Regions from separate parts of the Devosia sp. 2618 genome, predicted to be linked through region 1. Evidence: predicted binding sites of a transcription regulator. Region 1 holds the regulator's gene; each other region holds the start of a gene.
The links. The regulator LexA, encoded in region 1, represses DNA repair genes until DNA is damaged. The targets are predictions, from matches to a motif close to TGTTCNNNNTGTGTTCNG.

Region 1 (10,493 bases):
ATCGATGCTGTCGACCCGGATCACCTTGAGGTCGAGCAGATTTCTCGGCAGATCAGGCGCCAGCTTCTCTGGGATAGAAAAATGTTCGGTTTTCGAGCCAGAGCGCGGGCCGATCAGCAGATGGCCATCGAACTCGGTGATCGCGCTGCGCAGATCATCGTTCCAGGCAAAGAGTGCCGGGATGGCGACAATGTCATAACCGGCAAAGCTCCTGGTGCTCGGCGGCAGGATGTCGATATCGACGCCATGTTTGCGGAATGCCGCAAAAAGCGCGCGCACATGGGCACTGTGGCTAAAACCCTTGGCCTGCGGCTGGATTTCCCAGGCCCATTCGCTCTGATAGTCAAAGACAATGGCGACGCGGCCCTTGTTGGCCGTGCCGGTCAGTCCAATGCTTTCAAGCTCCTCGGCCACCTGCATGGCCTCGAAATAGGCCGGCGCCGGTTCGCTATCGGGGCGCAGCAGGCCGGCATGCATCTGCTCCTGGGCAAAGGGCGCCTGCCTCCAGCGGAAATAGGACACAACCTCGGCGCCGTGAGCGAATGCCTCCCATGCCCAGAGGCGCGCCATGCCGGGCAGCGGATCGGGATTGTACTGCGCCCAATTCACCGGGCCGGGCTGCTGCTCCATGATCCACATGCGGCCATGCCCGACGGCGCGATAAAGATCGTGGTGGAAGGCCTGATAGTCCGGCTCGCCCTGCCGCATATAGAGCCGCTTGACGTCGTCGGGCTCGTTGCTGACCGCCAGATGACCGAGCGGGTAGGCGTCCCAGCTGGCCACATCAAGCGTCTTGGCCACGTCATAATGGTCGAACTCGGTATAGCGCCCCATGAAATTGTGGATCACGGGCAGGTCGGGACGCACGGCCTTGAGGATATCGAACTGCACCTTGTTAAAGGCCGCCACCTGATCGGACGCATAGCGGCGGAAATCGAGGTTATGCGTCGGCGTTGCCTCGCAGACCAGCAGATTGGGTAGCTCGATCTGATCGAAGCGATTGTATTCCATCGACCAGAATACATTGCCCCACGCCTTGTTCAGCGCGTCGATGCTGCCGTATTTGTCAGCCAGCCAAAGCTGGAAACCTTCTTTGGCGGCGGGCGAATAGGAATAGGTCGTGTTGTGGCAGCCATATTCATTGTCGGTTTGCCAGGCGCCGAGCGCCGGGTGATTGCCGACGGCGTCAGCCAAAAGACGCGTAATACGGGCCGCTTCCTCGTGATAGCCGAGATGGCTGAAATCATAATGACGCCGCGAGCCGAAGCCCTTTTGGCGACCCTGCGCATCTACCGCCAGCATGTCGGGATGTTTGTCGACCATCCAGCGTGGTGGCGTTGCCGTGGGGGTGCCGAACACCACCTTGAGGCCGTGCCGCCCCAACACGTCCATTGCCCGGATGATCCAGTCAAAGGTCAGGTTGCCCGGCGTTGGCTCCAGCCGCGACCAGGCAAACTCACCGATGCGCACCCATTTGATGCCCACCTCTGCCATGCGCGCCGCATCACGTTCCCACCAGCCCTCGGGCCAGTGTTCAGGATAATAGCAGACGCCAAGGGCAGGGGCGGACATGGGCACATCTCTTATAGGGTGATGATTGCTTCAGGTTGGCCGGCAACGTCGACGTCGATGGCAAAAAGGCCTCCGGCGACTTTTTCGGCGGCGAGCTGTTCGGCGCTCATGTTCTTGTTGGCTGTGGTGATGAACATGGTCTTGAGGTCCTTGCCGCCAAAGGCGGGGCAGGTGACCTGGCTGACAGGGACTTCGACGATGCGGTCGATCGAGCCGTCCGGCGCGTGGCGCACGACGCAACTGCCGCCCCACTTGGCGTTCCACAGATAGCCTTCACTATCGACGACCGCGCCATCGGGATAGCCGCGCCCTTCGGACACGTCAGCGAACAGTTCCCATTCGCCAATCGGCAGGCCGGTCGCCGGATCGGTGGCGACCTTCATGATTTTCTTGGTCGGGGTGTCGGTCCAATAGGCCGTGCGGCCATCGGGCGAAAAGCAGGTCGCGTTGGGAATGGCGATGCCCGATTTAAGCGTTGTCAGCGTGCCGTCACGATAGTGATAGACAGCGCCGATGGGAGCTTCCTCTTTGCTCTTGTCCATAGTGCCGACCCAGAAGCCGCCCGATGGATGGACGCGGCTGTCATTGGTGCGCGTCGCGGCATTGTCGGCCTCGATTGCAATGATCGGCGCGAGGCCACCTGTCGAAATCTGGAAGCCCTTGAGGCCGAATTCAGTGGCGAGCACCAGCGTGTCGTCATCGACGACGGCGGCTGCAGCAACGGTTTCGTTGAACAACCACTGGTCGGCAATTTCGCCCTCGGCGGTCACGGCAAAGAGGGTCTGCTCGTTGATATCAAAGAAGAACAACTGCTGACGGCCAGCATGCCAGATCGGGCCTTCGCCCAAGGCACACTGGCTGTCGAGGATGAGCCTTGCGATATTGCTCATCGAGCCTTCCCCGCATCGTAAGCAGCAACGGCGGTGGCCGCGCGCTCGGCGACGTCGGCCGCTGTCATACCGGGCTTATAGATATAGGTGCCGAGGCCAAAGCCGGTGCAGCCAACGTCGAAATATTCGTTGAAATTGTCCGGGTTGGCGCCGCCCACGGCATAGACCGGCATTTCGGGCGGCAGCACGGCCTTGATCGCCTTGATGCCCTTGGGGCCAAGAACTTCGGCCGGGAAAAACTTCAGCCCCGTCGCTCCGGCCTTGATGGCGCGGAAGGCTTCGGTGGGCGTGAACACGCCGGGATAGGACAGCAACTGGATGCGGACGGTTTCTTCGATCACAACCTTGTTGGCATCGGGCGACACGATGAACGTGCCACCGGCATCGGCCACGGCCCAGACCTGCTTTTTGGTCAGCACGGTGCCCGCGCCAATCGCGGCCTGATCGGCCAGCGAGTTTGAGGCCAGCGCAATACTGGTCAGCGCGTCAGGCGAATTGAGCGGCACTTCGATCATGGTGATGCCGGCGGCAATCAGCGCCTCGCACACCGCGACGGTTTCGCTTGGGGTAATGCCCCGCAGAATAGCGATGATGTGGCGGTGGTTCATCGACGAGGCTCCAGTTCATTGGTAAAATTACGCGCAGCCTTGAGGCCGGCGAGAACAATCGCGGTGGCATCCTGTGGCGTGCCGCTGGCGCCGGCCAGTGTGAGGACCTGCGCATAGAGCGCGCACAGCGTTGGCGAGCCGATCAATGGCACGTCCTGCGCGCCGATCAGATGACGATTGGCCCCCACTTCGGTGCCGATCAGCAGGCCTGAGAGATAGCCGGCGCACCAATCAGGCTGACGGCCTGATAGCAGCGATCCGGCACGCACCTGAAATAGCGTGCCCAGCAATTGTTCGGGATGATCAAGTCCCGCGGCAGCACCCGCCGCAAAGCCGTCCGCGCGACCCGGGCCATCTATGTCGCCGTTAAAGGAATGGCGCAGCACAGAATGGGTGCGCAGCACTTCAAACACTTCGCCGGTCATGGCAGTCGAAAAATGCTCGATGCGCGATCCGGAAAGCTTTGCCCATTTCGAATGCGTTCCGGGCATGCAGACAATGCCCGAAAAACCGGGATGGAGCGCCGCAAGACCGAGCAGCTGGGTTTCCTCGCCGCGCATCACATTGTCGCCGCCGGCCTTCTGGCAGACGCCCGGCAGAATGGAGGCGATGATGCGATTGTCGGCCATCGGCTGCACCGCACCGGCCAGCAGGCTGCGCAGATCGGTTGGCGCTTCCAGATAGGGAGCTTCTAGCCAGCCCTGTCGCGCACCCGCCATGCCGCAGATCAGCACCTGAATGGGGCCGCCATGCGCGGTCTGCACGTCTTCCAGCAGGCCCGTCAGCACGCCGGGATAGTCCTCGCGCGCTAGCTTGCCCATGCCGCTTGGCGAGACCTTTTCAAACACCACGGAACCATCGGCCGCAATGCCCCAGGCACGCAGGTTCGAGGTTCCCCAGTCCACGGCAACCCAGTCTACAATATCAGTCACGAAATCCCTCACCACCGGCGTCCTCGCGGCGCGACCCTAATCGCTGACACCAGATTCAGCCAGCCAGATTTTGTGAGGAGAGTGATGGCGGGCGGCGGGGAACCAGACTTGCCCCCGCCACCCGCATTGCCGATCCTAGTTCGCAGCGGGCTTGCCCAGTTGCGGATAGGCTATGCCGAGCTGTTCGAGATAGGTCTCGTGCTTGCTGGCATCGTAGTAGAACTCTTCCTGCAGCACGCGGAAGCGGGCGTCCGTGTCGGCATTAAGGTGCGTCGACGGCACATCGCCTTCGCCCTCGAATGGGAAGTACTGGATGTCCTTGGTTTGCACGTCGCTGAAATAGGTCTTGGCCGCGTCGACCAGCTCCGGCTCGAGCAGGACATCAAGCGCCGTCAATGCCGTCACCTTGGCACCTGTCAGGGCGCCCTTGTGGGCGATTGGCGTCGCTTCGGCGAGGGCTGCCTGCCAGTTGTGGATGGTTGTGCCGGCGATATTGGCCGGAAAGCTCAGGCGAACGGTCGGCACTGTCCACATGACGGCGCCAATGTCGTCGGATGGGCCCGAGCCAACGGTTTCGACGGGGCCAGCAAGATCGCCGATTTCGGTGCGAAGCCCGATCGGCGCCGAACCGACGGCTTCCTGCACGGCCTTGGCATAGCCCTGATCGTCGTCGTTCCAGGCCGGCATGCCGACGCTCTGGATATTGGCATACATGGCTTTGGCCAGCGCCTCATTGCCATGCGATGGCCAGGCTGAACCCAGAATGCGGCGTTCCCAATTGGTGCCGGTCATCAGCGTTGCGCCCTGGGCAATGTCGTCGGCAATCTCGAGCATTTCGAGTGCGGCTTGCGGCGACGTGTTGCGGAAATAATACCACACGCTGGCATTGTCCGGCACGATATTTGGCTGCAGCCCGCCATTGGTGATGACGTAGTGCGAGCGCTGGTTGGGGTGCATATGCTCGCGGCGGAAGTTCCAGCCAGCATTCATCAGTTCCACGGCATCGAGCGCGCTGCGGCCGACCCAGGGGCTGACAGCGGCGTGCGATGATGTGCCGGTGAAGCTGTACTCGGCCGATATCATCGACATCGAATTGGACTGGCCCCAGGACGTGCTCAAGCCATTGCCAACATGGTTGGAGAGCACCACGTCGATATCGTCGAAAACACCGGCAGCGACAAACCACTGCTTTGCTGCCAAAGCCTCTTCGGCAATGCCGGGCCAGACCTGCAGCGTGCCGGTGATGTTTTCGCTTTCCATGATGTCTTTGACCGACAGCGCAGCGACGACGCTTACCGCTATACCCGTATTGTGGCCTTCGCCGTGGCCCGATCCGCCCTCGACCATCGGCATCCGCTCCAGCACGCCGGGCATCTGCGATTGGCCGGGCAGGCCATCGACGTCGGAGTTAAACGAAATGGCGGGACCTTCGCCATTGCTCCAGGTTGCGACCCAAGCCGTCGGCATCCCCCCGATGCCGGTTTCGATGGTAAAACCCTCGGCCGCAAGCATTTCGGTGAGGTAGCGCATGGTCTCGGTTTCATGGAAACCGACCTCGGCGAAGCTGAAAACAGAGTCGACGATCTCCTGCGTCAGCTTGGCCTTCCCATCGACGATTTCGCCCAGTTCAGCTTTCAGAGCTGCAGCATCCTGTGCCGTTGCAGCAATGGATGTCGATGCAAGCAGAATACCGGCCAACACGGTTAGTCGCTTCATAGTAACTCTCCTGATTACGTCCCCGGCAATCCCGCCAATTTTTCGTCGGCGGGCCCCTAATGCCGGGAATGGCATCAGACTAGGTGGTGAGTTAGAATTGTCAACGCATTATGACCTAAAAATTAGCATTAAAAACTAATGCCTATAAATTGGGCTGAGTGATCTTTGTGGGGCTGTCGACGCGGGCGGATAGGAATTTGGCGGTCTGTAAAGCTGGCAAAATGTCCTTGGGAAAAACAGGAGTTCCACTCACTCCAATCTGCAGCGGGATGCGTCGATCGCGCTTAGAAGGTCGCGAAGCATTTCCTCAAATTGATCGAGAGGGGTGGATTTTGGCGAGGCAGGTTCCGTGATGATTAATTGTATGATTTTTGCGTGGAATGGCCTTCATTCTGCCGTACGTCATGCTAGAACGGTTCTAACGCGGGCGACCTGTGAGACCGCGATTTGAGGAAATCTGAGATGACGGCAGCAAACGGCGGGGCCGATTCGCCCAAGAAATTGCGTTCACGCGCATGGTTCGATAACCCCGACAATCCGGACATGACCGCGCTCTATCTCGAGCGCTACATGAACTTCGGCGTCTCGCGCGAAGAGCTGCAGTCCAACAAGCCGATCATCGGTATCGCCCAGACTGGTTCAGACCTGTCGCCCTGCAACCGCCATCACATCGTGCTGGCCGAGCGCGTGCGCGAAGGCATCCGCGAAGCGGGCGGCATTGCCATCGAGTTTCCGGTTCACCCGATTCAGGAAACCGGCAAACGTCCTACGGCCGGCCTCGACCGCAACCTTGCCTATCTCGGTCTCGTCGAAGTTCTCTATGGCTATCCGCTGGACGGCGTTGTGCTGACCATTGGTTGCGACAAGACCACTCCCGCCATGTTGATGGGCGCGGCGACGGTCAATATTCCGGCCATCGCGCTGTCGGTCGGGCCGATGCTCAATGGCTGGCACAAGGGCGAGCGTACCGGCTCCGGCACAATCGTCTGGAAGGCCCGCCAGATGATGGCGGCCGGCGAGATCGACTATGCCCAGTTCATCGAGCTGGTCGCGTCCTCGGCGCCGTCCACTGGTTTCTGCAACACTATGGGCACCGCCAGCACCATGAACTCGCTGGCTGAATCGCTCGGCATGCAGCTGCCCGGCTCGGCCGCCATTCCGGCGCCATATCGCGATCGCCAGGAAATGGCCTATCGCACCGGCAAGCGCATCGTCGACATGGTGCACGAGGACCTCAAGCCCTCCGACGTCCTGACCAAGGACAACTTCATCAATACCATCGTGGTCAATTCAGCCATTGGCGGTTCGACCAACGCGCCGATCCACATTCAGGCCATCGCCAAGCACATCGGCGTGGAGCTCGACCTGCAGGACTTCCAGACCTACGGTCACAAAGTGCCGCTGCTGGTCAACATGCAGCCGGCTGGCGAGTATCTGGGCGAGGACTTCTACCACGCGGGCGGTGTGCCGGCGGTGGTCAACGAGTTGATGGCCCAGGGCCTGATCCGCGAGAACGCCCCGACCGTCAACGGCAAGACCATTGGCGAAAACTGCCGGGCGTCCACGATTCAGGACGACAAGGTCATCCGCCATTTCGACAATCCGCTCAAGGCCGAGGCCGGTTTCCTCGTGCTGCGCGGCAATCTGTTCGACAATGCCATCATGAAGACCAGCGTGATCTCGACCGAGTTCCGCGATCGCTACCTCAACAACCCAGACCATCCGGGCATGTTCGAGGGCAAGGCGGTGGTGTTTGATGGTCCCGAGGACTACCACCACCGGATCGACGATCCATCGCTCGACATAGACGAACACACGCTGCTGTTCATGCGCGGCGCGGGTCCGATCGGTTATCCGGGCGCGGCCGAAGTCGTCAACATGCGGCCGCCCGATTACCTGATCAAGAAGGGCATTCATGCGCTGGCCTGCATCGGCGACGGCCGTCAGTCGGGCACGTCGGGTTCGCCATCGATTCTCAACGCCTCTCCGGAAGCGGCGGCGGGCGGCAACCTCGCTATCCTCAAGACGGGCGACCAGGTGCGGATCGACCTCAACAAGGGTCAAGCCAATATACTGATCTCGGACGAGGAAATCGCGACGCGTCGGGCCGAACTCGAAGCCAACGGTGGCTACAAGTACCCCAAGCACCAGACGCCATGGCAGGAAATTCAGCGCGGTATCGTCGGCCAGCTCGGCGATGGCGCCATCCTCAAGCCAGCCGAAAAGTACCAGCGCATCGCCCAGACTTTTGGCGTGCCGCGCGACAATCACTGATTGGTTCGCTGAAAATGACGAAAGGCCCGCGCATCGCGCGGGCCTTTTTGTTTGGGATGAGTGGTGGCATGCCCTCGTGGTTCGAGGCTCGTCAGAACTCGCACCTCACCATGAGGGCTACTCGAACACTCGACCATATGAGTAGCCCTCATTGTGAGGCGGGAACGCAGCGACCCTCGAACCACCCTGAACTTGTCGAAGGAGGACGTGCCCCAAAGCTCAATGCACAAAAGAAAAGGCCACCGCGAAAAATCGCGATGGCCTCATCCGAGCTGCGCCGAAGCGCGCTCGCCAGTCTAGAAAAAACTAGAGCAGGGTCAGGTTGGTTGCCGATTCCTTGCCGTCACGGCCGGTCTCGAGCTCGTAGGTCACCTTGTCGTTCTCGTAGAGGCCCTGGAGGCCCGAACGCTGAACAGCCGAGATGTGGACGAAAGCATCCTTGCCGCCATTTTCTGGCGAGATGAAGCCGAAGCCCTTGGTGGTGTTGAAGAATTTAACGGTGCCGGTGATGAGGGCCATGATAGTTTCCTTTTGCTCGTAGCATCAGCGAACGAGCGGTTATCCAATGACAACATGCCAGAGGAAAATAACGTTCGCATGGTAGAGAAGGAAGCCACGGTCCGGCGAACCGGCATTAGGCAGCCGACTTAGGCTGAAAACGTATGCGACCTATATGGCACGGAATAGTCTATATTGCAAGATGGACGATATTGACAGTTTGCAGCCAACTGTGAAGCACATTTCAGCTTTTGTTCGAAGTGCTGACAAAACAACGACATATGCGACCGGGTGATTTCCGTCATCGGTTGCTGGCAGGCAAGGTGTCCCGGTCAAATTCGCGTGCGCGCCAACAAAAAGGGGCCGCGCCAACTGCGCAGCCCCATAGATCAGCAGCCGATGGTCAATACTTGCGAAGCAGACCCACAAGGCGTCCCTGTACCTTGACCCGGTCTGGTGGGAAGATACGCGTTTCGTAGGCGGGGTTGGCTGCTTCGAGCGCGATGGTGTTGCCCTTGCGGCGCAGCCGCTTCAACGTTGCTTCCTCATCGTCAACAAGTGCGACGATGATCTCGCCCGTGCTGGCGGCATCCTGCTTTTTGATGAGCACGGTGTCGCCATCGAAAATACCGGCGTCGATCATCGAGTCGCCGCGCACTTCGAGCGCGTAATGCTCACCGGCGCCGAGCATTTCGGGCGGCACCATGATGGTGTGGGTGTGATTCTCGATTGCCGAAATCGGCGTACCCGCCGCGATGCGGCCCATGACCGGAATGGAAATCGGCCTGGCATAATCCTCGGCCGCCGACATGCGCGAGGGGGGCGATGCGACCTTGCCCAGATTGCCTTCGATCACCGATGGCTCAAAGCGCGCCTTGCGGCCACCGAGCGAAGGGTTCATCGAATCGGGGAGTTTAACCACCTCCAGCGCGCGGGCCCGATTGGGCAGGCGGCGAATGAAGCCACGCTCTTCGAGCGCCGTTATCAGCCGATGAATGCCGGACTTGGATGCCAGATCAAGCGCATCCTTCATCTCATCAAAGGATGGAGGAATGCCGCTTTCCTTCATCCGTTCGTGGATGAACATCAGCAGCTCGTGTTGTTTGCGCGTGAGCATGGGCCCTCTCGGAGCGGGAATCGGAACATAGGCAGAACGACCATACGCGTTCCAGTTATGTTCTGCAATATGCCCAGCAAATTTCTGCTTTTGGCAGCGAGTTGTCCGTCAGAACCCGTCGAGCGGGATGGCCCGGACAATGGTTCCGGGCGACTGCCCAGGGTCAAATTCTGGCTGAATGATCAGCATATCGGCCTGCGCCAGCGACGAAGTATGGCCGCTATCGGTCTGCGCGATCGGCTGCAGCTGCGGGCCGGTCGGCGTCTGGATTAGATGGGCGCGCATGAAGTGGCGGCGGGCGGTGTTGGGCGGCGTGGGACCAGCCAGCGGCAGGCTCCACAGCGCGGGCTCAGGAAAGCCGAGGAAGGCGCGCAAAGCGGGGCGGATGAATACCATGGATGTGACCATGGCCGAGACCGGATTGCCGGGCAGGCCGAACACCAGCGTCTTGCCACGAGTGCCAAACATTAGTGGTTTGCCGGGCCGCATGTTGATGCGCCAGAAATCGAGCGTCACGCCAAGGTCGACCAGGATTTCCTGGACGATATCGTGATCGCCAACACTGGCGCCGCCAGTAGTGATCAACACATCCGGTTCGGCTGCGAATATCTCGGTTAGCTTGTCCCGCAGTTCCTGCCGATCATCGCGGGCGATGCCGTAGTCGGTGACGGTCTCGGCATAGGGCAGCAGTTCGGGGCGCAGGCCAAAGCTGTTGGAGGCGACGATCTGGTCGGGGCCAAGCTCGGAGCCAGGCAGCACCAGTTCGTCGCCGGTGGCCAGTAGCGCGATGCGCGGGCGCCTGGCCACCTGCAGCGTTGCGGCATTGGCGGCGGCGGCGACCGCCAGTTGCATCGGTGCGAGGCGGACATGGGCGTCGACCACCTGC
Region 2 (10,493 bases), 1.0 Mb from region 1:
TGGCGTTGGCGACGGTGGCCGGGGCGTTATAGTCCCAGAACACGGCGTTCTGGTCGGTCAGCTCACCGGTCTTGCCCGAGGCGGTCACCTGCTTGCCGATATAGGACACGGCATCGGACTTGGCCGAGTTCTGGCCCGACAGCATCAGCGTTTCGAGGAAGTCATTGGTCTTGAGCTGCTGCTCGACGCCGGTGAACTGCACCAGCTGCGAGGTGAACTGGTTGGTATCGAGCGGGTCGAGCGGGTTCTGGTTCTTGAGCTGGGTGGTCAATATGCTCAGGAACGTGTCGAAATTGTCCGCTATGGTCGACCGCGATGTCGCTGTCTGCTTTGCACCGCTGCTGCCGGAAACGCCGTTGACTGCCATGGCTCGTGATCCCTATGCGATGATGTTGACGCCGCTGGCGCTGAGGCTGCCGCGGTAAAGGTTGACCTGGGGCGGTGGGGTTTCGTCCGTCTCGTCGAACGGGCCATTGCCAAACAACGCCTGGCGGCCGTCGTCGCCCTGACCCTGCTGGCCACTGAACGGGCCCTGCTTGAGCGAAAACTCAAGGCTGGTCTTGTTGCTGTCGAGCCCGGCCTGCTGCAGGGCTTTTTCGAGCCCGCGCTGGTCGCGCTGCATCAAATCGAGCGTTTCGGACTTCTCGACCACCAGCCGCGCCTTGACGTGGCCGGAGGTATCGATATCGAGCCGCACGTCGATCTTGCCAAGGTCGGCAGGGTCGAGGCGGATCTGGAAGCGAGTATTGCCGTCCGTGACCTGCCGAGCGATCTCAAAGGCAAGCTGGGGCAGGTTTAGCTGCTGTTGGCTTGTCTGGTAGCCCACCTGCACCACGCGCGGCGCTGCAACAGCATCGACACGCGCGGTCTGCGCCGTCGGAATGGTTGGCTGGGCATCTATCTTGTCGTCCGCAACAACCGGCGCTGCGACAGCCTTGGTTTCGACCGGCTTATGGGTTTCGGCGGTGACTTTGACCTCAGCCGGCGCCGGCTTGTCGCTTGTGGGTGCCGCAGTCGCGCCGATCTGGCGCACGGCATCCGGCGTCTCGGTCTTTTGCGCCGACTTGTCCGCCGGTGCAGCGGTTGGCTGTTCGGCGGTCTTGGTGGTCAGCGCGGATTCGGGCAGCTTGAGTTCGGGCGTGCCGAGCACTGGCGGTGCTGCCGCGTCGATCTTGACCGCAGGCTTCATCAGCCGCGCCAAGGCCGCGTCCAGATCGGCGCTGGCATCCGAGCCGAGTTCGGCCAATTGATCGACCGGGACGTCGCCTTGATTGATCGACTGCAGTAGCGCGCCCAACTTTTTGCCGATGGAATCCATCAGTGTCGCAACGTCCGCATCGGCGCCCGTGCCGGCCGAGCCATCGAGCAGGCTCTGCGCCAGCGGGCCAAGCGCCAGCATCATCTGCCCCTGCAGGCTCGCATCATCGGGCAGCACGCCGCCGACCATGCCGGCCAGAATGGTCAGCGAGGGAAAGGCGCTCAGATCAATACCGAGTTCGTCGGCCAGATCGGTCAGGTCGGCATTGAGCTTTTTGAGCTGTTCCGGATCGAGCTTTTCGCCCGCTTCGAGCTTTGAGCGGACATCGGCCAGCTGATCGACGATCTTGGCGACCTTGCGGCCGGTTTCGTTGCGGTCGCGCGCTGGGATGGTCGCATCGACGGGGGCGGCAATCGGGTCGGTATCGCGGCGACGTTCGCGGTCCTTGGTGTCGGAACCGAACAGGTCGACGCGTGCAGTGGACGAGGATGTGCTTTTGGTCTCGGTCTTTTGGCCGGACGAACCCAATAGCTCCGCAAAGGCATCGCGGCCCTTGTTGGCATTGTTGGCGGCGTTGCTCGACCAGTTGGAACTGGTGCCGCCGGTGTTCATCAGGAATGACAGAGGTGTTGCCACGTAAGCGGACCCGCAGAATGAGACTAATCCGGGCTCAACAATGCAAGCGCGGTGCCAACTGGCCATTCCGCGGCAAAGCCCCATGATTTCAAAGCCTTGGCAGCCCGATGCTAGTCCTGTCGACAATGTGAGTTTGTCCCAACGGCAAAAGCTGCCGGGCAAATGTTGCGAGGCAAACCGGAAAGGCGTATGCAGCGCGCTGTTATTCGTCCGCTGGCCCTTGAACCCAACCGGATAGAGGAAAATGTTGAACTCGCTTGATTTTGCCAAGCGTCCCGAAGACACGCGCATTGTTGTCGCGATGTCGGGGGGCGTGGATTCGTCGGTCGTCGCCGGGCTGTTGGCTCGCCAGGGCTATGACGTCGTCGGTGTTACCCTGCAGCTTTACGACCATGGTGAAGCCACCCATCGCAAGGGTGCCTGCTGTGCCGGTCAGGATATTCACGATGCGCGCCGCGTGGCCGCAACGCTGAACATCCCGCACTATGTGCTCGACTATGAAGAGCGCTTCAAAAAGTCGGTCATCGCGCCCTTCGCCAATGCTTATCAGCAGGGCGAAACGCCGGTGCCGTGCATTGCCTGCAACCAGTCGGTCAAGTTCGTCGACCTGATGGCGGTGGCGCAGGACCTTGGGGCCGACGCTCTGGCCACGGGCCACTACGTGCAGTCCCGCCTCGGCGATGATGGCCGTCGCCAGCTGTTCCGCCCGGTCGATGCCGAGCGCGACCAGACCTATTTCCTGTTTGCCACCACGCAGGAACAGCTCGATTATCTGCGCTTTCCGCTTGGCGGCATGGGCAAGGCCGAAGTGCGCGAGCTAGCCCGCGAAATGGGCCTCGAAATCGCCGAAAAGCACGACAGCCAGGACATCTGCTTCGTGCCGCAGGGCAAGTATGCCGACATCATCCGCAAGATGCATCCCGAAGCGGTCGCCACCGGCGAAATCGTCCATCTTGATGGCCGTTTGCTGGGCAGCCATGAGGGGATCGTCAATTACACCATCGGCCAGCGCAAGGGCCTGGGCGTTGCAGCGGCCGAGCCGCTCTACGTCATCAAGCTCGAGCACAAGACCGGCCGGGTGATCGTCGGTCCGCGCGAAGCGCTCAAGACCCACACCGTGCGCCTGCGCAACGTCAACTGGCTCGGCGGCACGCCGCTGGCCGAGTTGAGCGCCGGCAATGGCGCGCCGGTCGAGGTCAAAGTGCGCTCGACGCGCGGCCCACAGCCCGCCGTGATCCAGATGCAGGGTGATGATGTGTTCGTGACGCTCGTATCGGGCGAATACGGCATCTCCCCCGGCCAGGCCTGCGTGTTCTACGCCGACGACACGGCAACCTCGGAAGTCTGGGGCGGCGGCTTTATTGCCGAAGCCGTGCCACAGGTCTTCGCGGCCTGAGGGGCACACACTCTCCCACCCACAATCGCTGCCCGCGGACTTGATCCGCGGGCCACTCTCAACCCTGCACAAGCGGCGATTGGCCCTCGGGTCAAGCCCGAGGGAAGCGGCGGTGCGTGGGGGCGGTTCTTAGTTCGCTGGTGCCACGTCCGGCACCTGCTCAGGCGTTGCGGTGGTGGCTGCCGCATTGGCTTCGCGCAGGGACTGATACGCATTGATCCCGCCCAGCGAGGTCGAAATGGCGATCACCACCAGAACGGCGCCCAGAACCAGCAGCAAGATCCGGCCACGGTTGAGAGCGAAGGGACTTTGTTTGTCTTGTTCGACCATGGGAACGGCTTTCAAAAAAATCTGCGGATGACACCCAAGGACTGGGTACGCCACGGCGTCTTACCACTAAGGTGCGACTATAGGTAGGCACAGGTGCATGCTTCGGTGATGGGACTGACTGCCGCAGGACCGGTTGAGGTAACGGCCGCGATCACGCGGGCGCTGGTTACCCGTGCCCAAAATGGCGACGCGCAGGCTTTTGGCGAGCTGATCGAGGATCATTACGACCTGATCCATCGCACTGCCTGGAAGTGGTGCGGCAATCGCAGCGATGCCGAGGATGTGGCGCAGGATGTCTGCGTCAAACTCGGCAGTGCCATTGCCGGGTTCGATGGGCGTTCGGCGTTTTCGAGCTGGGTCTATCGCATCACGCTCAACACGGTGCGCGACATGCAGCGGGCCGGGCAGCGGCGCGGCAAATATGCCGATGCCTATGCCGAAATATCGCCCGAAGATCATCCACCCGATCAGGAAGAGGCGGCCACCAGCCGTCAACTCTGGGCGGCGGTGCGGGACTTGCCGGAAAAGCAGCGCGACGCGGTGCTGCTGGTTTACGCGGAGGAATTGAGCCATGCGGCGGCGGCCGAAATCATGGGCATCAAGGAGGCCACGGTCTCCTATCATGTGCATGAGGCACGCAAGACCCTGAGGGGGCTGCTATGAGCAACGACATGCCAAACGATCCGTTCAACGCCCTCAAAGGTGGCGCGCCAGACCCGCGCGCCGAGGCGAAGAAACGCGCCATGCTGGCCGGAATGGCCGCGTTCGAAGCCTGCCAGAAGAAAGTTGAAACCGCTCCCAAAGGAAACATCTGGGGTCAGCGTCTCAGTTCCATCATCACTTCCTTGAAAGGGAAATCGATCATGGACATGCGTATTCCCATTGGAACCGTCGCCATTGCGCTGGTGGTTTTGCCGCTTGGCTATCAGCTCTATTCCTCAACCTCCATGACGCCCGCACAGAGCGTGGCCGAGCGTCAAGAATTGGCTGAACCCGTCGTCGCTCCAGCACCAATCGCCCCGGCGCCGATTGCGCCGGCCCCAATCGCAATCGAAGCGCCTGAGGCGGCTGCCAAGGAAACCATCGCCGTCGCGCCCCCGCCGCCACCACGCCCCGCGACGACGCCAGCCCCGGCACCCGAGCCCATTCCGCAGGCGGAAGTGAACAATCTGGCCGGCCAAGCTGCCGATGAAGCGCAGGTTGCCGCCGAGCCGGCCCAGCAAGCCCCGATGGCCGATATGGCCACGCCGCCACAGGTTCTGCGCCCGGCGCCGATGGCCGCTCCATCGGTGATGAACCGCGTTGCGCCACAGGGCGTCATGCTGCCGGAAACCATGGCCATCCAGCGCCCGCAGCCAGATGGTGACCAGTTCACCAGCTTTGACGAGCAGCGCCTCAAGGTGGTGGCCAGTGACCCCGTGTCGACCTTCTCGCTCGACGTCGATACGGCCAGCTATTCCTATGCCCGCCGCTTGCTGGAAGAGGGCTATCTGCCCGCGCCGGACTCCGTTCGCATCGAAGAGCTAATCAACTATTTCCCCTACGACTACCCCGCCGCGCAAAGCGCCGAGGTGCCGTTCCAGCCGACAATGGCGGTCTATCCGACACCGTGGAACCCCAAGACGCAGCTGCTGCAGATCGGCATCAAGGGTTATGTGCCCGTCGCTGGCGAAGACAAGCCGAGCAATCTGGTGTTCCTGATCGATACCTCCGGCTCGATGGACGCACCCGACAAGCTGCCCCTGCTCAAGCGCGCCTTTAGCCTGCTGGTCGATCAGCTCTCGGGCAATGACACGGTGTCCATCGTCGCTTATGCCGGTTCGGCTGGCGTCGTGTTGGAGCCAACCGTCGCCACCAAAAAAGCCGAAATCCTCGCCGCGCTTGACCAGCTGTCGGCTGGCGGCAGCACGGCGGGTTCCGAGGGCATCGAGCTGGCCTATAAACTGGCCGAACAGGCCAAGGTCGTGGGCGGCACCAATCGGGTGATCCTCGCCACCGACGGCGACTTCAATGTCGGCATCGACGATCCCGCCAAGCTCAAGGACTTCATCAAGGCCAAGCGCGATAGCGGCGTGACGCTATCGGTGCTCGGCTTCGGGCAGGGTAATCTCGACGACGCCACGATGCAGGCTCTGGCCCAGAACGGCAATGGTAATGCCAGCTACATTTCCAGCTTCCGCGAGGCACAAAAGGTGCTGGTCGAGGAAATGGGCGGCACGCTGCACATGATCGCCAAGGACGTCAAAATCCAGGTCGAGTTTAATCCGGCTCTGGTCAGCGAATATCGCCTGATCGGCTATGAAGCCCGCGCGCTCAACCGCGAAGACTTCAACAATGACAAGGTCGATGCCGGCGATGTCGGCGCGGGCACGACGGTCACCGCGATCTACGAAATCACCCCCGCCGGCTCGGGCGCAGAACTGGTCGACCCGCTGCGTTACGGCCAGACCGCCAATGAACCGACTGCGGCAGGCGACGAAATCGCGTTCCTGCGCATGCGCTACAAGCTGCCCGACAGCGATGTCAGCCAGCTGATCGAGCAGGCCGTCACGCCAAGCGTGGTCTATGACAATATTTCCGAGGTCAGCGATGACATGCGCTTTGCCGCCGCAGTGGCGGCCTTTGGCCAGAAAATCAAAGACAGCAACTACGGTGGCTCGATGACCTGGGCCGAGATCGAAGCGCTGGCCCGTTCGGGTCGCGGCGCCGATGAAAACGGTTATCGCAGCGAGTTCATCCAGCTGGTCAAAGCTGCCGCTTCGCTCAAGCCCGACACGGCATCTGCCAACTAAAACGACAAAGGCGGCACGCTCACAGCATGCCGCCTTTTATCTGTCTGCAACCACAGCCTACCCGACGCACTGCCGGACGCGTTCGATTTGCGCGGTTGACAGGTCGGCGTCAGAAACAACGTGGAAAATGTCGCCGGTCGACTTGGCCTCATACATGCAGCGGTCCGCCCGATTGAGCAAAGTTTCGGCGGTATCATTGGCGGGATCGAATGCGGCGGTACCGATCGCCGCCCCCACGCGCACCACTTCGCCGTCGATCATCATGGGCTCAAAGGCGTGTTTCATCATGCGATGAAAGGCCGGGAAAGCCGATGCTGCGCCGCCGCTTGGCAATTGCAGCACCACCACGAACTCGTCGCCGCCGAGCCGCCCGACAAAGTCGCTGCTGCGGCAATTGTCGCGCAGGCGAGCGCCGACATGCTGCAGCACCTTGTCGCCAAAGGCGTGGCCGCGCGTGTCGTTGATGGTCTTGAAGCCGTTGAGATCAATGAAGGCCAGCAGCACGCAGGCATTGTCATGCGCCAGTTTGCGACCGATAAAATCGTCGTAGGAGGCGCGGTTAGGCAGGCCGGTCAAAGCGTCGGTGCGCGCAGCCTGGATCAGCGCCTGATCGAGTTCGGTCTGCAGCCTGACGCGCGCCGAAATGTCGATGATGATTTCGATGTCGTAGGATTGCTCGCCGATTTCGGTGCGCTGCGCCGAGATCAATGTCGGAATGACGGTGCCATCGACATGCTTGATATCGACTTCCTGCAAGCGAAATGCCCCTTCGACGTCGAGCAGGCGGCGGCGCTCGTCGCGCGCCGGACTGTTGATGGCCGATCCAGATGCGGCCAGTTCGCGTTGCTTGATGTCGTCCCATTTGTAGCCCGTCAGCTTCAAATAGGCGTCGTTGACCTTCACATAGCGCGAGTCCGCCTTGTGGCTGGTCGTGATGGCCATGGCCACTGGCGCGAATTCAAACATCCGCATCAGCATTTGCGACAGGATCTCGGGTGAGATGGGATCATCTGCAGCCATTGGAACAAGACCTTTCGCGGCGCTAGGTTCACAGAACGGATCGAGGCGAAATTCTACCTAGGTGTCAGTCTAAGCAGCCAAGACCCTAATTTAAGCTGAAGGATGGGGTCTGGTACTTCCAAGTTGATTGGGTTGAGCGCACTTGGTTTCTTTTGTGTTGCCGGAAGAATTCTCATTAGTATTCAATTTACCATAATTGTACTCACAGGCGCCCAAGGCAAAACACCCCCGGACGGAGGTCCGAGGGTGTCTGGCTATCGCTGATAACCCATGTTCGCTGTTAGACGAGCGGCTTGAGGTTGGCCTCGATGCTGGCGCGGCGACCTTCGAGGAAAGGTGGCAGCGCCAGGCTTTCGCCTAGCGTTTCCATCGGTTCGTCGGCGGCAAAGCCGGGCACGTCGGTGGCAATCTCGAACAGGATGCCGCTTGGCTCGCGGAAGTAGAGTGAGGTGAAATAGAACCGCTCGACTTCCCCGCTCGACCGGATACCGGCCTTGGTCACCCGATCGATCCATTGGCGCAGGCTGTCCTGATCCGGCGTGCGGAATGCCACGTGATGCACGCCACCAGCGCCGGGCCGGGCAGGGCTCAGGCTTGGGTCTACCACCACGTTCACCTCAGCGCCCGGACCGCCGGGGCCCATCTCAAAGACATGGGTTTCGGCATTGCCATTGGCGGCAGGGTACGAGCGCACCTTGCGCATGTTCATCACCTGCGTCAGCACGGCCTCGGTCCGGTCAAGCCGCGGCACCGACATCGAGATCGGACCCAGCCCGATGATCTGCCGTTCAGCCGGCACAGGCGACTTTGCCCAGGGCACGACCTTGTTGACCTCGTCGATTACCATGCGGAAACGCTGACCCTCGAAATCCTCGAAATCGAGCGACAGCCGGCCATTGCGATCCTTGATCGCCGAAGTGCCGACATTGTTGTTCTGCAGATGCTCTTTCCACCAGTTGAGGCTCTCCTCGCTATCGACACGCAGACCAGTGCGGCTCACCGTATGGTTGCCGCGCTGTTCGCGGGCCGCGTCAAAATCAAAGAAGGTCAGGTCCGCGCCGGGCGAAGCGACGCCATCACCGTAAAACAGGTGATAGGCGGTGGGGTCGTCCTGATTGACGGTCTTCTTGATCAGCCGCATGCCCAGCGTCTGCGTATAAAAAGCCAGGTTCTTCTTGGCCTCGGCGGTAACCGCCGTGAGGTGATGGATGCCTCCGAGTTCGAGCGTCATGGTGATTGTCTCCTGCTGGGGCGCGATTGCCGCGCCGCTGTTGAGACAAGATGTAGAGCAATGCGCTGGGTTTGTGCAGACTGACAATCCCAACAGACTGGTGTCGATTTTTGAACGATGAGCGATGAACGATGAGCGAACGCGATGCTGCCCCCTCTCCCCTGAGGGGAGAGGGTTGGGGTGAGGGGTTCAATCTCTGAACGACCACTCTGCCTCCACCAACCCCTGAACCCCTCACCGGCGCTACACGCCGACCTCTCCCCTCAGGGGAGAGGTGAACCTCAGCGCACTCTTGCTCATTTGAAAAAGGTCTTCATAGGGAGGGGTATTTCTCCGAGAATGCGGTGTGCGTGGCTCACCCCCTCGCTTGATCCCTCCCCTCAAGGGGGAGGGTGTCGACTTTGGCATCGCGGAAAGGACGCTGTGAATAGGCGTCCAAGTTCACACATCCGCCGGCCTAACTCCCTGTCCCCTCAGGGCGAAGTGAAGGCCCCGACAAGCCACCAGTAGCCCTCATGGTGAGGTGCGAGTTCTTACGAGCCTCGAACCACGAGGGCGTGGCACAATCCGATCACAAAACCCGACACATGTCTTTTTGCCATGCATCCCCCCGCCAGATGCGCTATCCCTGCACATGAACATAAAGGGAACGAAATGGCAGCCCTCACGCTTCGCCGCAAACTTGCTGTCCTGTCCGATGCGGCAAAATACGATGCGTCCTGCGCCTCCAGCGGCTCGGAGAAGCGCAATAGTGCGGGCACCGGCGGCATTGGCTCGACCGAAGGGAGCGGGATTTGTCATTCCTATGCGCCGGACGGGCGCTGCATCAGCCTGCTCAAAATCCTGCTGACCAATTTTTGCGTCTACGACTGCATCTATTGCGTCAATCGCTCGTCTTCAAACGTCGAACGCGCCCGCTTCAGCGTCGAGGAAGTCGTGCGCCTGACGCTCGATTTCTACAAGCGCAACTATATCGAAGGCCTGTTCCTCTCCTCCGGCATCATTCGCTCGCCCGATTACACGATGGAAGAACTGGTCCGAGTCGCGCGTTCGCTGCGACAGGACCACAAGTTTGCCGGCTATATCCATCTCAAGGTCATCCCCAATGCCACAGCCGAGCTGCTGACCGAAGCGGGGCGCTGGGCCGACCGGCTGTCGACCAATATCGAAATGCCCACCGACCTCGGCCTGGAAGCCCTCGCGCCCGAGAAAAAGCCCAGCGAAATCCGCACTGCAATGGCCCGCGTGCGCGGCAAGCTCGATGAGGCAAAGCCCGATCTCAAGTCCAAGGCAAAGCCCGCCAAATTCGCCCCCGCCGGCCAGTCCACCCAGATGATCATCGGGGCCGATGGGGCCGACGATGGCGCCATTCTCAATCGCGCCGCCGGGCTCTATTCCGGCTACAAGCTGCGCCGCGTCTATTACTCGGCCTTTTCGCCCATCCCCGATGCCAGTTCGCGCCTGCCGCTGCGCGCTCCGCCGCTCATGCGCGAGCACCGGCTCTATCAGGCCGATTGGCTCATTCGCTTTTACGGCTTTGACGTGCCCGAAATCATCTCGGGCGGGGAAGGGGGCCTGCTCGATCTCAGCATCGATCCCAAGCTTGCCTGGGCGCTGCGTAACCGGGCGCGCTTCCCGGTCAACGTCAATCGCGCCGATCGCGAAATGCTGCTGCGTGTGCCGGGGCTTGGCACCAAGAGCATTGATCGCATCATCACCACCCGCCGACACCATCGGCTGCGGCTCGACGACGTGGCGCGCATTGCCGGCAGCATCGACAAGGTGCGGCCCTTCATCGAAACCGAAGATTGGACGCCGGGTGGTCTTACC
Region 3 (10,493 bases), 320 kb from region 1:
TGTCATAGCGCGACTGCGCCCAGACAATGTCCATATTGATGCTGTCGTAATGGACGATCGGCGCAATCGCGTCAAAGAACGCCAAGGCGTCTTCGCCGGTCGTCGCCAGAATGGCATCGGCCAATGCAGGCGAGGTCAGCGGGCCGGAAGCAATGATGACATTGCTCCACTCGGCCGGCGGCCAACCGGCGACTTCTTCGCGGATGACGGTGATATTTGGATGGTTGTGGATGGCCCGCGTCACCTCATCGGAAAACGCATGGCGATCAACGGCAAGCGCGCCGCCGGCGGGTAGCTTGTGCTTGTCGGCAGCCTGCATGATCAGCGAGCCGCAGCGCCGCATTTCCTCGTGCAGCAGGCCGACGGCGTTCTGCTCGTGATCGTCCGAGCGGAAGCTGTTGGAGCAGACGAGCTCGGCAAAACTGTCGGTGCTGTGCGCGTCGGTCGGCTTGATGCCGCGCATTTCGTGCACGATGACTTTGGCCCCGGCTTGCGCGGCCTGCCATGCGGCTTCGGATCCGGCGAGACCGCCGCCAATGATATGAATAGGTTCTGATGTGGACATGCCCGGCAGATACCAAGCGCCACCACTTAGCGCAACAACTGAGGGGCGAGTTTACCGCTGCGTCGGGCAGGCGGGGATAAATTGTTCGCGCGGCTGTTCTGGCGGATTGCTTGGCAGGTCAAACCCCACAAAGCAAAACAGCCGCATCTCAGAGAGAAGCGGCTGTTCGGTTTACGAAGTCTGTAAGTTCAGCGAAGTGAAACTTAGAGACCGGCAGCATGGTCACGTGCGATCCGATTGATGTCGGTGCGCGAAATGCCCAGGTCGTTGAGCTGACGATTGTCGAGAGCAGCAAGCTCACGGACTGTCTGCTGGTATGCGGCCCACTTCTTGAAAGTCTTGCGAATGTCCATTTGGTAGTCTCCTTTCGTTTACGAGCTTATATTTAGATCACTGCCTGCCAGATGAGCAGTGGGTCATTGCTCAAACGGGTCATGCGTCCTGCGCAGGGCTTTAACCGTCATGGTTCATCTTCGGTTAAGGCTTGTGTCATGCAAATGGCCGCCGGGTGACCATCCGGCGGCCATCAATAATTTCGCAGTCGAAGTCTTCAACGATCAAACAGTGACCGCGTCATCTTCGAGAAGTCGGGGCCGGTAAGCCCCAGTAAATCGGCATCACGCGTCGAGGGAACGTCCATTTCCCGCAACGTCTGCTTGATGTCGACCAGGCGCTTGACGCGCCAGACCACACGCACAAACATCAGAGTATTCCCTAGTGCTGGTTACTGACGCCGCAAAGATGGGGTGATTTGAACGGCAGCGCCATGTCGTAAACGTCAAGCGCTGCATGCGTCTTGCGCATGGCATTTTTCATGAACTGACACAAAACAGCCATGTGCACCAAGCGCAGCAAAAGGCTGGTCAACGCTAACAGACTGCTAGCGTTGACATTGTCATTGGCGAGAATTGGTTATTCGGCGGCTCGGGTCGCGAAATGTGGCCGACGGGCCATCACTTCCTTGAGGAACTTGCCGGTATAGGAGCGCGGATTTGCCGCGACATCTTCCGGCGTACCCATGGCGACGATCTCGCCGCCACCGTCGCCACCTTCGGGTCCGAGGTCTATGACCCAGTCGGCGGTTTTGATGACTTCGAGGTTATGCTCGATGACGATGACGGTGTTGCCGCCCTCGACAAGCTCATGCAGCACGTCGAGCAATTTGGCCACGTCGTGGAAATGGAGACCTGTCGTCGGCTCATCCAGCATATAGAGCGTGCGGCCGGTGGCGCGCTTGGAGAGTTCCTTGGAGAGCTTGACGCGCTGCGCCTCGCCGCCCGAGAGCGTATTGGCCGGCTGGCCGACCTTTACATAACCAAGGCCGACGCGTTGCAGTGTCGCGAACTTGTCGCGAATGACCGGAACAGCCGAGAAGAAATCGACGCCTTCGTCGATGGTCATATCCAGGATGTCGGAAATCGACTTGCCCTTGAACTGAACTTCGAGCGTTTCGCGGTTGTAGCGCTTGCCCTTGCAGACGTCGCAGGTGACGTAAACGTCAGGAAGGAAGTGCATCTCGATCTTGAGAACGCCATCGCCCTCGCACTTCTCGCAGCGCCCGCCCTTGACGTTGAAGCTGAAACGGCCGGGGCCGTATCCGCGCGTCTTGGCTTCCGGCAGGCCGGCAAACCACTCGCGCAGCGGCGTAAACGCGCCGGTATAGGTGGCAGGGTTCGAGCGTGGTGTGCGACCAATCGGCGACTGGTCGATATCGATGACCTTGTCGAGGAACTCGAGGCCGGTCAGCGATTCATGGGGGGCAGGGACCACGCGCGCGCCGTTCAGGCGGCGGGCAATGGCCTGGTACATGGTGTCGATCATCAGTGTCGACTTGCCGCCGCCCGAAACGCCGGTGATGGCGACGAACATGCCCAGTGGCACATCGACCGACACGTTCTTGAGGTTGTTGCCGGTGGCGCCCATGACGCTGAGGGTCTTTCCCTTGGTGCCCTGACGACGCTCAGCCGGCATGGCAATGCCCATGCGGCCCGACAGATATTTTCCGGTCAGCGAGTCGGGGCTGTCGATAATGTCCTGTGGCGTGCCTTCGGCGACGATATGGCCGCCGTGTACGCCAGCACCGGGACCGATGTCGACAACGTAGTCAGCGGTCATGATGGCGTCTTCGTCGTGTTCGACGACGATCACGGTATTGCCGATATCGCGCAGGCGACGCAGCGTTTCGAGCAGCTTGGCATTGTCGCGCTGATGTAACCCGATCGAGGGCTCATCAAGCACGTAGAGCACGCCGGTCAGGCCCGAGCCGATCTGGCTGGCAAGGCGAATACGCTGGCTCTCGCCACCCGACAGAGTGCCGGAATTTCGCGACATGGAAAGATAATCAAGGCCAACTGCCACGAGGAAATTCAGCCGCTCGCGGATTTCCTTGAGGATGCGCTCGCCGATGGTCTGCTGGTTTGGCGTCAGTTTGGCCGGCAGCTGTTCGAACCAGGTCAGGGAATCCTTGATGGACTTCTCGGTGACTTGGCCGACATGCAGCCCGTCGATCTTGACGGCCAGCGATTCCGGCTTGAGGCGATAGCCGCCGCAGGCAAAGCAGGGCTTGGCCGACATGTACTTTTCGATTTCTTCGCGCATGCCTGCGCTTTCGGTTTCCTTGTAGCGACGCTCAAGGTTGCCGATGACGCCTTCAAAGGCCTTGGTAGTCTTGTACTGGCGCAGGCCATCGTCATAGACGAAGTCGACCTTGTCCTTGCCGGTGCCATAGAGTACGGCGTGCTGGATCTCGAAGGGTAGTTCATTCCACGGCGTAGCGGTCGAGGCGCCATACATCTTCAACACGGCGGCCAGCGTCTGGATGTAGTAAGGCGCGCTCGTCTTGCTCCATGGCAGGATGGCGCCGTCCTTGATCGAGAGGGTCGCATCCGGAACGATCTGGTCAGGGTCGATCTTCTGTTCGGTGCCAAGGCCATCGCAAACCGGGCAGGCGCCGAACGGGTTGTTGAACGAGAACAGGCGCGGCTCGATTTCGGCAATGGTGAAGCCGGAGACCGGGCAGGCGAACTTTTCCGAGAACGTCGTCTGCTTGGCGCTGCCGTCTTCGGCCTTCTCGTCGACGAACTCGATCAGCGCGATGCCGTCCGCCAGCTTCAGCGCCGTCTCAAAGCTCTCCGACAGGCGGCCGGAAATGTCTGGCCCGACCACCACGCGGTCGACCACGACTTCGATGTCATGCTTGAACTTCTTGTCGAGGGCAGGGGCTTCCTCGATCTCGTGGTATTCGCCGTCGATCTTGACGCGCTGGAAGCCCTTGCGCATCAGGTCGGCGAGTTCCTTTTTGTACTCACCCTTGCGGCCGCGCGCGATCGGCGCGAGCAGGTAAAGCCGCGTGCCTTCGGGCAGTTCCAGTACCTTGTCTACCATCTGGCTGACGGTCTGGCTTTCGATGGGCAGGCCGGTTGCGGGCGAATAGGGCACGCCGACGCGGGCAAACAGCAGGCGGAGATAGTCGTAGATCTCGGTGACCGTGCCAACGGTAGAGCGCGGGTTACGCGATGTGGTTTTCTGCTCGATGGAAATCGCGGGCGACAGGCCCTCGATATGCTCGACATCGGGCTTCTGCATCATCTCGAGGAACTGGCGCGCATAGGCGCTCAGCGATTCCACGTAGCGGCGCTGGCCTTCAGCATAGATGGTGTCGAATGCCAGCGACGACTTGCCGGACCCGGACAGACCCGTCATCACGATCAGGCTGTCGCGCGGCAATTTGAGGTCGATGCCCTTGAGATTATGTTCGCGGGCTCCGCGCACAATGATCTCACGGTTCTGGCTTGGCTTGGTGGTCATCAATTCAGTCCATGGCTCGGTGCGCCAGCAGGCTGCACCACGGCAAAGTCGATAATGGGCATTTGGTCAGGAAGACCAGATAAATAGGGGCGCCGCGCGCTTGCCACAAGCGGGGCAAACGCATGGCCGCCCGGCTTGCAGGTCACCTTAGCGTGTAGCTGACGACTTGCCAAAGCGGCATTGTTTGCGGTGAACATAAGCGGAACAATGCGGATTCGGTCAAGTCCGAAGATCATGCCGCGGTTTTGGAGCACGGCTACTGACAGGGTCTGTCAGCAGACAACAAAACGCCGCGCAGCTGGACGTGTGCACAAATGCCGCCAGCGAGCATTTCCAATGCGAGGCAGTGCCTCATGTGGAGGATGCTTGACTGGCCAAGATATATGGAACATAAAGAGAACAAATGAAGAGACACTTCTGTTCACAACTTCGCCAAGGCGCGGGCGGTGAGCGGCGCGCGGGAGTAAGGTGCCGCCGCTATGTAAGTGAGCGTCCTCGTGGGCAAAGGCCCGGGGACTGAATCGAAAGGAATGAGCGATGGCAGGCAGTGTGAACAAGGTCATCCTGGTGGGCAATCTCGGGGCTGACCCAGAAGTGCGCAACCTCCCAAGCGGGGGCAAGGTGGTGAATCTGTCGATCGCCACCTCGGAGAACTGGAAAGACAAGAACACCGGCGAACGCCGCGAAAAGACCGAGTGGCACCGTGTGGTGATCTTCTCGGAAGGTCTGACGCGCGTGGCCGAGAGTTATCTGCGCAAGGGCAGCAAGGTCTATATCGAAGGCCAGCTGCAGACCCGCAAGTGGCAGGACCAGTCCGGCGCCGACAAGTATTCGACCGAAATCGTGCTGCAGGGCTTCAACTCGAACCTGACGCTGCTCGACGGCCGCAACGACGCTGAAGGCGGCGGTGGCGGCGGCCAGGGTGGTGGTTATGGCGGCGGTGGCGGCGGCGACGGTGGTTTCCGTGGCGTGCGCGACAATGCCGGTGGCGGCGCGCGTCGTCCGGCCTCCAATGCACCGGCCTTCGAGCCAGGCGGCATGGACGACGATATCCCGTTCTAAGAACGCTGGATTATTTCAGAATGCAGAAAGGTCGCTTCGGCGGCCTTTCTTTTTGGCCTGAGTGTCAGGCGGCGATGGGGAAGGTCATTGTCGTGTTGCGACCGGCGGCCTTGGCTGCGTACAGCGCCGTATCGGCCTGCCGGAACAGGTCCTCGGCCGAACCGCCCCGATAGAGTGCAACGCCGACCGATGCACTTAACGCCATGGTGTGGCCCATGCGAGCGAGGGGTTGGGCGACCATTTCGACGATAGCCTGCGCCCGCTGCTCGATCTCGGCGAGGCTGAGGTCGGCACCCAGGAGCACGGCAAATTCATCGCCACCGATCCGCGCCACGAGTTCTGCCGTGCCGCTGCTCTCGGTCAGCCGCGCGGCGGCTTCCTTGATGCATTCATCGCCTAGCGCATGGCCGTGGGTGTCGTTGATCTGCTTGAAGCCATCAAGATCCATCAGCAGCAGCGCGCCGATCTGACGCTTGCTGGAGCCATCATTGAGCATGTCGAGGCGCGTCTGGAACTGGCTGCGATTGGCGAGACCGGTCATGACGTCGAACTCGGCCAGATAGCGCGTGTGATCGCCGAGCAGTTTTTCTTCGGTAATGTCCTGCTTCATGCCAAAAATGCGCGTCGCCTTGCCGTTGACCGCTTCGACGGCTGCGGTCAGGCGCATCCAGCGCGTATTGCCCTTGGCCGTCGTGATCTTGGCGGTCAGCGCAAAATCGGAGCAATTGGCGATGGCGTGGGCGCGCATCGCCTCCATGTCGCGGCGGCACTCATCGCTGTAAAAGGGCAGGGTGGTGTCGCGCGCAATCGGGCTGCCATGCGGCAACTCGAACAGGTCATAGACGCCATTGGTCCAGCGCAGCGAGCCGTCCGACAGATCACATTCCCAGATGCCGATCCGCGCCGTGGCCGAGGCCCGGTCGAACAGGCAGCGGCGTTGCCGCTCGACCTCGATCTGCCTGGCAATGGTCGCGCTTTGAATCGCGATCTCGCGCCGCTGGCGCTCGATGATCACCTGCGACAGCGCATCATGCGCCAAGGCGGCAATGGTGTTGGCCATGGCCGCACTGCGCGGGCGCGAATCGAACAGGCTGAGGAGCATGGCCGGGCGGTCGGCATCGGCGGGCACGGTCATTCCGGCATAAAAGCGACAGTGATCGCGCTGCTTGTCGAGCGTGTCGGCGATGACCAGCGGCGCGGTATCCGCCGTCGCCATGGCCTCCAGAACATTGAGATTGGGTGTGGCGTCGCCAAACGCCGCAATCACCGTGTGCTGGTCGGCAGTCACCTGAACCAGGCGTGCGCCAGCAATACCCAGCAGGTCGCACATCCGCACCAGGCGTGCGCTGAAATCGTCGCGAGTCTGCGTCCACGTCTGGGGCGCAGATGCAGACAAATGCTGAGCGGCTATTCGGCTGGACAATTGAGGGTTCTCGGATAGGCAAAAAAACCTAACCCGCTGGTGGTTAAGATTTTCTGCCCGCCAAGGGTTTGCAAACCAAAAACAATTGGGGCGGCCATGAAGCCGCCCGCACAGTCCCCAAAGGTTACGTGGGTCTATTGCTTGGTGAAGGGCACGTCGGCGCGCAGGTTATCGCCGTTTTCGACATAGACCACCTCGAACGCCACGGTGATCGCATCCGGGCGCAGGAAAATTTGCGCCGTGATGTTGAGCGGTTTGCCGTGTTCGTCCTGTTCGCGCTCACGCAGGTTGAACACCAGCCCACCGGCGCGCTTCTGGCCGACGGCGATGCCGGTAAAGGTGGCGTTGGACGTCATCGCGGCTTCATAGCGCTTGTTGGCCTCGACATAGGCCATGGTGCCGGCGACCGAGAGCTGGGTGCCCGCCAGCGTGCAGCGGCCGCTATAGTTGACCTTGTCCTGATTGCCCTGCGTGAGCGACAGGCGACAGACCACGGTTTCGGTGGTGGCGCCGACCAGCGTGCCGCGTCCGCGCCATTCCCCGATATAGGATTTGATCAGGGCAACGTCGGCCGGAGCGGCGATAGCCGGGGCAACTGCGCCACCCATGGCAGCCACAACGGTCGCCACTGCCATGGCACGCGACAGAACTCCGAAAATGCTCATTGCACGCACGCTCCAGTAAAATCCTGCCCCCGGGCAGATCGCATTCGGCGACCGATAGCAAACCACACTTGCTTGACGGTCAATGTTCTCGACAATTTAACCGCCTGCAAGCCCCCGACTGCGGGGATAGCGGTGATTTCCTTGGCTGAGATCAGGAGGGCAGCGGCTTGGCACGTTCGCCGGTCGGATCGTCGGGCGTCGCCTCGTGGTCGGCCATACGCACCTTGATCCGGCCCAAAGGATGGAAGAATTTGCCACCGGCCAGCAGCATGGCCGGAAGAATGAACAGGTCTCCGATGACCGCAAAGGCCAGCGTCGAGACGAACATGGTGCCAAACATCGCCACCTGCGGCAGGTCCGAGAAAGTGACGATAACGACGCCGGAACAGAGGATGATGGTGGTTGCGATGATCGCGCCGCCGATGCGATCCAGCGTGTGCTTGACCGCCTCCATATGCGGGCGACTTTCCTCGCGTCGGGAATGGAGGTAGTGCGACAGGAAATGCACCGTGTCGTCCACGGCAATGCCGAAGGCGATGGTGAGCGCGATCACGGTCGTCAGTTGCAGGCCCTGACCGGTGAAATAAAGCCAGGCGAGGGTGCCCAAAACCGGGAAGAGGTTGGGAATGGCCGAGGCCAGCGCGACGCGGAAGGACTGAAAGGCAAAGCCGATCAGCGCGATGTTGACCAGCACCGAAAGGGTCAGATCGAGCTGCAGCCCGGCAACGATCTGGTCGGTGGCGAATGTCGTCAAAATCCGGAAGCCGCCGATCTCGGCGCCGGTAATGCCGGCCGCTTTCAGCTCTGCGTCGACATCGATGACCAGTTGCTTGAGGTCGTCTGAGTCGATGATGGTCGGCATGAATCCGGTGACGAGCGCCTGCGTGCCGTCATCGGTGACGAAACGGCGCTTCATGAATGGCCCGACGGACTCGAACACCTCTTGGCGCGAGAAGCCGCTCTCGGTGTAATTGGTCATGCTCTCGACCGAGATAACCTTGTTCTGGCCGAGGTGCTTTTCCAGAATCCTGTGTACGGCAACAATGGTCTTGAAGTCTTCGGCGCTGACATTGGGGTCGCCATCCGCGAGAGGCACACGAATGTAGAGCGGGGCAACGCCACCGACGCCTTCGTCGATATCGGCCGCTGCCGACAACGCAGTGGACTCATTGGCCACGACGCCTTCGAACGAAAAATGCGGTTTGATCAGGAAATAGGGGATGAACAGCAGCAGGGTGACAAGGATCGCGATGATCGATAGCTGCCGCCCGAACTTGCTGGCCATGAACCACGCCACGGGCAAAGGCGCCGTCAACACGAGGCTTGAGCGCTTGGGTGGCTTGAAGCCCAGCCGGATGGCGGTCTTGAGCATCAGCGGCACGAAGGTCATCAGACAGACAAACAGCAGAACGGAGCCGATAGAGCCTGCGATGGAGAATTCGCGCACGCCCTGACCCGGCGTCAGCGCCAGCGATGCGAAGCTGATCAGGGTCGTCAGCATGGTCAGTGCAGCGGCGGGCCCGACCAGCTTTACGGTCGCGTCGACTGCCTTGTTGGGCTCCATCCCGTCCCGCCAATAGGCGAGCCAGTTGAAGATGAAGAATATCGATTCGGCGAAGCTGATCACCAGCACCAGCGTCGTCACGATGATGGTGAGGAACGTGAACGAGCCGAAGAACAACAGGATTATGCCCATCGACCAGATCAGGGCGAGGAAGGGCATTGCGGCGACCAGCAATGCGCCGGTCAGCGAGCGCAATGCCAGGAGCGCAATGAGTGCGCCCAGCCCAAAGCCCCAGATGGTGAACTTGATCTGATCGCTCACCGCAGCATTGAGCATTTCAGAGGTCCAGATCGGCGGGCCGGTCAGTTCGACGGAGATGTTTTCGTCCTGATAGGGCGCAATGGTCCGATGCAAGCTCTCGATCATGAGCCTCGTGCCGTCGCCCTTGGTCATTTCCTGATTGGGGAACATGATCAGCACCACGCCATCAAGGTTCGGCGTGATCAGGTTGCGCATCATCGGATCGTTTTGCTGCAGATCGGCCAGCGCGCGGGCGACTTCCGAATAGCTCTCCATCTGCTCGGGCACCGCGGGCACCGAACCGCCCCGGCTGTCCGGCTTGCGCAGGGTGAACGGCGACATGGTGCCGACGGCAAAGTCGTTGAGCTCTAGATCGAATGCCAGTTCGCGCACCCGCTCGAGCGTTTCAGGCTCGGTCAGGCGCGGGGAACTGATCAGGACATAGACGTCGTTCTCGAAGGTTCCGAAGGTCTCGGCGAGGTGTTCATAGGCGTCATAATATTCGCCCGAATGCGCGAAGACCCGCAGCAGGTCGCCATCGACATTGGCTTTTGGGATTTGCGCGAAGCACAGGATGGAAAAGGCCAGCACAGCCAGTGCGATGGTGCGCGGATAGCGCAGCGTGGTCAGGCCGATATATTCGAGGCCGAAACCAATAGAGCGGTCATAGGTGAAGCGCGCCCACAGCCTGCCGAAAAAGGACCCCACAGCCACTGCACGAGACTCCGCGAATTCGGCGACAGATTGGCGCGATTTCTACGGGGTTGCAGCGACAGCGTCCAGTGAGCGCGGTGCGCGTGGGCGGGTTATGAGCAGTTCAATTGTGGGGTGGCCCCGCGCGAACGCGGGGCCGGATGGATCAGGCGGTGAGTGCGGCGCGATTGGCTTCGAGGAAGTGTGCGAAAGTCTCGGGCTTGCGGCCCGAAAGGCGCTCGACAGCGTCGGTCGCAACGCCATGGAAGCCGAAGACAGCGTCAATCTGGAAAGCCACCAAAGCCTGGGCATAAAACTCGGGCAGACCTGCAGCGACCATGCCGGCTTTGAGTTCTGGTGGCGTGACAGCCACGACGGCCACCGGCTTACCGCTGACCTTTGCGTAGAGTGCCGCGCGCTCGGCATTTGTCACGGCGGCTGGACCGCTGACATCTTCGATGGACTTCCCTTCGG

Region 2: a site for LexA is predicted at 9,298-9,315, ahead of ABIE28_RS01395 (putative DNA modification/repair radical SAM protein). Genes of this name have one in related genera too.
Region 3: a site for LexA is predicted at 4,562-4,579, ahead of uvrA (excinuclease ABC subunit UvrA). Genes of this name have one in related genera too.

The regions. Positions count from the first base shown of each region.
Region 1 covers NZ_JBEPOO010000001.1:1,284,996-1,295,488, forward strand. The annotation lists gene ABIE28_RS06490 (beta-galactosidase) at 1-1,572, opposite strand, end outside; gene ABIE28_RS06495 (SMP-30/gluconolactonase/LRE family protein) at 1,584-2,462, opposite strand; gene ABIE28_RS06500 (2-dehydro-3-deoxy-6-phosphogalactonate aldolase) at 2,459-3,070, opposite strand; gene ABIE28_RS06505 (2-dehydro-3-deoxygalactonokinase) at 3,067-4,002, opposite strand; gene ABIE28_RS06510 (amidohydrolase) at 4,138-5,718, opposite strand; gene ABIE28_RS06515 (IlvD/Edd family dehydratase) at 6,181-7,992, shown strand; gene ABIE28_RS06520 (cold-shock protein) at 8,299-8,511, opposite strand; gene lexA (transcriptional repressor LexA) at 8,894-9,607, opposite strand; gene ABIE28_RS06530 (molybdopterin molybdotransferase MoeA) at 9,716-10,493, opposite strand, start outside.
Region 2 covers NZ_JBEPOO010000001.1:276,465-286,957, forward strand. The annotation lists gene ABIE28_RS01355 (flagellar hook assembly protein FlgD) at 1-367, opposite strand, end outside; gene ABIE28_RS01360 (flagellar hook-length control protein FliK) at 380-1,894, opposite strand; gene mnmA (tRNA 2-thiouridine(34) synthase MnmA) at 2,139-3,290, shown strand; gene ABIE28_RS01370 (hypothetical protein) at 3,420-3,620, opposite strand; gene ABIE28_RS01375 (RNA polymerase sigma factor) at 3,771-4,283, shown strand; gene ABIE28_RS01380 (vWA domain-containing protein) at 4,280-6,412, shown strand; gene ABIE28_RS01385 (GGDEF domain-containing protein) at 6,470-7,432, opposite strand; gene ABIE28_RS01390 (ring-cleaving dioxygenase) at 7,713-8,663, opposite strand; gene ABIE28_RS01395 (putative DNA modification/repair radical SAM protein) at 9,318-10,493, shown strand, end outside.
Region 3 covers NZ_JBEPOO010000001.1:1,602,465-1,612,957, reverse strand. The annotation lists gene trmFO (methylenetetrahydrofolate--tRNA-(uracil(54)-C(5))-methyltransferase (FADH(2)-oxidizing) TrmFO) at 1-565, opposite strand, end outside; gene ABIE28_RS08030 (DUF1127 domain-containing protein) at 769-918, opposite strand; gene ABIE28_RS08025 (hypothetical protein) at 1,116-1,268, opposite strand; gene uvrA (excinuclease ABC subunit UvrA) at 1,478-4,372, opposite strand; gene ssb (single-stranded DNA-binding protein) at 4,910-5,434, shown strand; gene ABIE28_RS08010 (diguanylate cyclase domain-containing protein) at 5,499-6,857, opposite strand; gene ABIE28_RS08005 (hypothetical protein) at 6,992-7,522, opposite strand; gene ABIE28_RS08000 (efflux RND transporter permease subunit) at 7,674-10,040, opposite strand; gene ABIE28_RS07995 (NmrA family NAD(P)-binding protein) at 10,186-10,493, opposite strand, start outside.